Regions from separate parts of the Bradyrhizobium sp. T-1 genome, predicted to be linked through region 1. Evidence: predicted binding sites of a transcription regulator. Region 1 holds the regulator's gene; the other holds the start of a gene.

Region 1 (3,207 bases):
CGCCTGCTCCTGCAACGCCTTGACCAGCGCGGGATGGGCGTGGCCGAGCGCATTCACTGCCACGCCCGAGGTGAAATCGAGATAGCGATCGCCGTTGGTTGCGATCAACCAGACGCCTTCACCGCGCTCAAAACCGATGTCGGCCCTGGCGAAAACGGGGAGCAAATGCGGCGCTGCGCTGCTAGTCATGACGATCACTTGATGTTGCGGACGGTGTAACGCGTGCTTTGCGCAACGCACCATTGACCGGCCCGGAAAACGAAACGTGCCGCCTTTTAAGGGCGGCACGCGCGACTATCTTAGGCCTGGTGAAACGGGTGTCAATGCCGCCCGGAAAGCCTCGCGAAACGCTGAATCCGTAGTCTTGCGGTGGCGATTTTGCGGGATTTTCACCACGGAACATGTGGAAGCGAGTCGGCGGACTCTTGCGCGTGAGTCACGCCATATTGTAGCGTTTGGCTTGTCAGATACGACATCTCGTGCAGCGGTTCTGATCCCAAGAGTCCTCATGTACCGGCGTAAACGTTCGGGCGTTCTAGTCACGCCCGGCGAGCCTTAAGGGATTCTGGCGGCACGGGTTTTTCGAGGCTTAGGCATTCGTTGTGCCGCCCCAGGATGGCAGGCGCGCGGCGAAGGAAAGGTTACAATGACGGTTTTGACCTGGTCGGACGATCGCGTCGAGCAGTTGAAAAAGCTCTGGGAGGCCGGACTTTCGGCTAGCCAGATCGCCGCTGAGCTTGGGAATGTCACCCGCAATGCCGTGATCGGCAAGGTGCACAGGCTCGGCCTGTCCGGCCGCGCCAAGAGCCCGTCTTCGGCAGCTCCGCGGCCGCGCAAGGCGCGTCCCGCGCAGCACATGATGCGGGTGAGCAGGCCCATCGCGCGCGGCAACACCGCATTGGCGCAGGCCTTCGAGGTCGAGGTCGAGGCCGAGCCGGTTACCTACGACAACGTAGTGCCGATGAGCCAGCGGCTGTCGCTGCTCGAATTGAACGAGGCAACCTGCCATTGGCCGGTCGGCGATCCCTCGAGCCCGGATTTCTTCTTCTGCGGCGGCAAGGCACTCTCCGGCCTGCCCTATTGCGCTCAACACTCGCGGGTGGCGTATCAGCCGGCAGCCGACCGGCGTCGCGCACCGGCGAAGCCCGGCACGCGCTGAGCTACCAATTCTATTGATTGCCAAGACGGCGGCCGTGACACGATGACGGCGCCAATTATTCGGTGTCATCCCAGCGAAGGCGGGAATCCATAGCTACCACTCCCCGTGGTTATGGGTCCCGGGCTCGCGCTGCGCGCACCCCGGGACGACAGCTGAGAATGTGGCCGCAGCTCACTAAACCAGTCGCCCGCAAACCCTATGTCTGCTCCGCCTTCGCGAACCGATCATCGAGCGCGTAGCCGGCACCGCGGACGGTGCGGATCGGGTCCTGCTCACGACCGAGATTGAGCAGCTTGCGCAGGCGGCCGATATGTACGTCGACGGTGCGCTCGTCGATATAGATGTCGCGGCCCCAGACGCTGTCGAGCAGCTGCTCGCGCGAGAACACCCGGCCGGGATGCTCCAGGAAGAACTCCAGCAGGCGGTATTCGGTAGGCCCGAGATCGATCGGCCGGCCCGAGCGTGCCACGCGGCGCTTTTCGCGGTCGAGCTCGATGTCGCCGAAGGCGAGGATGGTCGCGAGCCGCTCAGGGCTTGCGCGCCGCAGCAGGCCCTTCACGCGCGCGAGCAGCTCGGGCACCGAGAACGGCTTGACGATGTAATCGTCGGCGCCGGTCGCCAGGCCCCGCACCCGCTCGCTCTCCTCGCCGCGCGCGGTGAGCATGATGATCGGCAGCTGCTTGGTGTCGGATCGCGTCCGCAGCCGGCGGCACAGCTCGATGCCCGACAGCCCCGGCAGCATCCAGTCGAGCACGATCAGATCAGGAATGTGCTCCTTGAGACGGGTGTCGGCATCGTCGCCGCGCATCACCGTCTCGACGTCATAGCCGTCGCCTTCGAGGTTGTAGCGGAGAAGCTCGGTCAGAGCTTCCTCGTCCTCAACCACCATAATGCGTGCGCCCATGGGGTCGTCGCTCCTTGCGTAATCAGGTGTTCGGGACCGTCGTGGCGAACGTCGTCATGTCGCCCTTCGGCCGCTTATCGGTGATGGCCTGGCCTTCGATCATGTAGAACACGGTCTCGGCAATGTTGGTGGCGTGGTCGCCGATCCGCTCGATGTTCTTGGCGCAGAACATCAGATGGATGCAAAACGAGATATTGCGCGGATCTTCCATCATGTAGGTGAGGAGCTCGCGGAACAGCGAGGTGCAGATGGCATCGACCTCCTCGTCGCCCTTCCACACCGCCATCGCCGCCGGCAGGTCATGCGCGGCATAGGCGTCCAGCACCGACTTGACCTGCTGCTGCACGAGGTCGGTCATGTGCTCGAGGCCGCGGAACAGCTTGAGCGGATGGAAATCCGTCTCCAGCGCCGCGACGCGCTTGCCCATGTTCTTGGCGAGATCGCCGATCCGCTCGAGATCGGTCGCAACCCGCATCGCGCCGACGATCTCCCGAAGATCGACCGCCATCGGCTGGCGGCGCGCGATGGTGAGCACGGCGCGCTCCTCGATCTTCTTCTGCAGCGTATCAAGCTCGGCGTCGATGGTGACCACGCGCTGGCCGAGCGCGACGTCGCGGCGGATCAGCGCGTCGACGGAGTCGACGATCATGCGCTCGGCGATGCCGCCCATCTCGGCGACCAGGCGGGTGAGCTCCTGGAGGTCGGTGTCGAAGGCTTTTGCGGTATGTTCAGAACCCATGTCCTGTCTCCTCAGCCGAACCGGCCGGTGATGTAATCCTGCGTGCGCCGGTCGGTCGGCGACGTGAAGATCTTGCTGGTGTCGTCGAACTCGATCAGCTCGCCGAGATACATGAAGGCGGTCTTGTCGGAGACGCGGGCCGCCTGCTGCATGTTGTGGGTCACGATCGCGATCGTGTAGTTCTCGGACAGTTCCTGGATCAGCTCCTCGACCTTGGCGGTCGAGATCGGGTCGAGCGCCGAGCAGGGCTCGTCGAACAGGATCACCTCGGGGCGCACCGCGACGGTGCGGGCGATGCAGAGGCGCTGCTGCTGGCCGCCGGAGAGCGACAGGCCGGAAGCGTTGAGCTTGTCCTTGACCTCGTTCCACAGCGCGCCGCCGCGCAGCGCCTTCTCGACGCGGTCG
Region 2 (3,207 bases), 3.2 Mb from region 1:
CTGATGCACCGTAGGATTTTGCAGCGGACACAGCACCTCGACGCGGCGATCGAGGTTGCGCGGCATCATATCGGCCGACGAGATATACACAGCCGCTTTGGCGCTCGGCAGGCCCTGGCCCATGCCGAAGCAGTAGATTCGGCCGTGTTCCAGGAACCGACCGATGATCGACTTGACGCGGATGTTCTCCGACAGGCCGGGAATGCCGGGGCGGAGGCAGCAGATACCGCGCACCACGAGCTCGACCTGGACGCCGGCCTGTGACGCCTCGTAAAGCGCGTCAATGATATCGGGGTCGACAAGCGCATTCATCTTCATCCAGACCGCACCGGGCTTGCCGTGACGCGCGTGCTCGGTCTCACCCTGGATGTGCTCGATGATGCGCTTGCGCAGGGTCAGTGGCGACACCGCCATCTTTTCCAGATCGCTCGGTGCCGCGTAGCCCGTGATGAAGTTGAACACGCGCGCGGCGTCGCGGCCGATGGTCGGTTCCGAGGTGAAGTAGGAGAGGTCAGTATAGATGCGCGCGGTCACCGGGTGATAGTTGCCGGTGCCGGTATGGACGTAAGTGGTGAGGCTGCCGCCTTCGCGGCGTACCACCATTGACAGCTTCGCATGGGTCTTCAGTTCGAGGAAGCCATAGACGACCTGCACGCCGGCGCGTTCGAGATCGCGCGCCCAGCGGATGTTGGCCTCTTCGTCGAAGCGCGCCTTCAATTCAATCAGCGCGGTGACGGACTTGCCGGCTTCGGCGGCTTCGGCCAGCGTGCGCACGATCGGCGAGTTGTTGGAGGTGCGATAGAGCGTCTGCTTGATCGCGACGACATCAGGATCGCGCGCCGCCTGCTGCAGGAACTGCACCACCACGTCGAAGGATTCGTAGGGGTGATGGACGATCAGGTCCTTCTGGCGAATGGCGGCAAAGATGTCGCCGCCATGCTCGCGCACGCGCTCGGGATGGCGCGGCACGTAAGGGGTGAACTCGAGGTCGGGCCGGTCGAGCCGGGTGAGCTGCGAGAGCTCGTTCATGGCGAGCACGCCGTCGACCAGGAACACCTCGTCGTCGGCTGCCGACAGCGCGTGCTGCACGAAGCTGCGCAGCTCCTCGGGCATCTTGGCGTCGATCTCGAGCCGGATCACCGATCCGCGGCGACGGCGCTTCAGCGCGGTCTCGAACAGGCGGACGAGGTCTTCGGCCTCTTCCTCGATTTCGAGCTCGGAGTCGCGGATGATGCGGAAGGCGCCTTGGCCGTGGAGGCTGTAGCCGGGGAACAGGCGGTTGATGAAAAGGCCGGTGACCTGCTCCAGTGAGATCAGGCGCACTGCTTTGCCCTCCGTGGGCAGACGGATGAAGCGGTCGATCTTGCCGGGCATGCGGATCAGCGCGTTCATCGGCTTGCCGTCGGCCTCGCGCGTGAGCTGGAGCGCGATGGTAAAGCCGAGGCTCGGAATGAACGGGAATGGGTGGGCCGGATCGATCGCCAGTGGTGTCAGCAGCGGGAACACGTTGTTGAGGAAATAGTCCTCGAGCCAGGTCCGCTCCGCCTTCGTGACCTCCTTGCCGTCGACCAGCACAATGCCGACATCGGCCAGCGTGCCGCGCAGGTCGCGCCAGATTGCCTGCTGGTCACTGGCGAGCTGGGAGACGGTGCGATTGATCAGCGCGAGCTGCTCGGATGGGGTCAGGCCATCGGGGGCACGTTCGGCAATGCCCTCGCGCACCTGGGCCTTGATGCCGGCGACGCGGACCATGAAGAACTCGTCCAGGTTATTTGCCGAAATCGACAGGAATCGCACCCGCTCCAGCACCGGATGACTGGCGTTGACCGATTCCTCCAGGACGCGGCGGTTGAAATGCAGCCAGGACAGCTCGCGATTGATGAATCGCTCGGGGCTCGAGGCGATCGCCGGCAGACGCTCGGCCTCCGTGGCTTTCTCTTTCGTTTCAATAGCTTGCGCGGAGTCCATGAGAAGTCGGTCCATCAAAATTGCCCCAATTTGCGACTTATGCGCAAAAACCGGCCGGAGCATGTGTTAATGCGATGACGTTTCGATGACATTGACGTTCCGCCTTGGCACCGCGTCAAGCCGGTGCGCGGCGCGGCGGTCAGGCGTCCCGAAGCAGCTCGGCGGCAAGGGCCCGGGTGACGGGGCGGCCGAGCCGCAGGGCCTCGCCGTCGAGCAGCTCGACGGCCCGCCGGGCGGCGGCCGAGGATCGCTCGAGCCGGGTCGCAAGATAGCTCACCACGCTTTCGTCCACCGAGAGCTGGCGGTCGGCGCAGAATTTGACGATCAGGCCGCGGAAAAGCTGGTCATCCGGGGGCGCCAGCGAAATCACTGGAATCGTCCGAAGCCGGGACCGGAGGTCGCGGAGCTCGACCTCGACCGCCGCAGGTGCCTCACGTCCGGTGAAAAGCACATAGGCACCGTCCTCGCGGGCGAGGTTCATCAGATGGAAGAGGGCGCGCTCGTCAAAATTCCTGGCCTTGAGATCCTCGACCACCAGCGCGCCGGTGGCGAGGGCCCCCGGAACGCCGGCGGCGGTCAGCGCATTGGCCGTTGTCGAGCGGGCGCCGGCCTCCTCGGCCCAGATCGCGGCCAGATGGCTCTTGCCGGAGTCTTCGGGGCCGGCGAGCCACATGATCCGGTTCGGCCATTCCGGCCAGCCATCGATCAGAGCGAGAGCGGCGGCGTTGGCGGGGCCCTCGAGGAAATTGTCGCGGCTGAGGCTCTCCGCATGCGGAAGCGAAAACGCCAATTGTCGGGGATGAACGCGGCCTGCCACGCTTGCTTTGCTCCGTGCCGGCGTGCCGGCTTCGTCTGAAAAAGATGCGGGTTATTCGATCGGGAGTTGGCCTTTTGCGGGGCCGTGTCCCGGCTCTTGGCCTCGATCGTGCTACTTGGCCTCAATAGTACTCATGTGCCGCAGCCACTCGACGAGATAGAGCGACACGGAGGACAGCGTGAACACCGTGACGAGACCCATCAGCACTATATCATAAGGCGCAGGCCTGAAGCCGAAGGCGAGGGCGGCCAGCACCAGCGCCGCGTAGGCCACCTGCGCGGCGGTGTTGAGTTTCGATACCTTTGAGGGCCTCATCTCGACCGGCTTGTCGAACAGCCAGGATACGATCACGGCGGTGACGATCATGATGTCGCGCGATACCACCAGGATCACGATCCAACGCGGGATGTCGCCCCAGATGC

Evidence for each region. The regulator PhoB, encoded in region 1, activates phosphate uptake and scavenging genes when phosphate is short. The targets are predictions, from matches to a motif close to TGTCATNNANCTGTCAT.
Region 2: the regulator PhoB is predicted to act here: its motif matches at 2,043-2,059, upstream of ACWAT4_RS23040 (RNA degradosome polyphosphate kinase).

Annotation. Positions count from the first base shown of each region.
Region 1 is NZ_CM132115.1:7,972,504-7,975,710, forward strand. Features, by position in the region: gene ACWAT4_RS38110 (aspartate aminotransferase family protein) at 1-189, opposite strand, end outside; gene ACWAT4_RS38115 (GcrA family cell cycle regulator) at 647-1,159, shown strand; gene phoB (phosphate regulon transcriptional regulator PhoB) at 1,356-2,063, opposite strand; gene phoU (phosphate signaling complex protein PhoU) at 2,086-2,802, opposite strand; gene pstB (phosphate ABC transporter ATP-binding protein PstB) at 2,814-3,207, opposite strand, start outside.
Region 2 is NZ_CM132115.1:4,733,744-4,736,950, reverse strand. Features, by position in the region: gene ACWAT4_RS23040 (RNA degradosome polyphosphate kinase) at 1-1,968, opposite strand, end outside; gene ACWAT4_RS23035 (P-loop NTPase family protein) at 2,108-2,785, opposite strand; gene ACWAT4_RS23030 (CDP-alcohol phosphatidyltransferase family protein) at 2,897-3,207, opposite strand, start outside.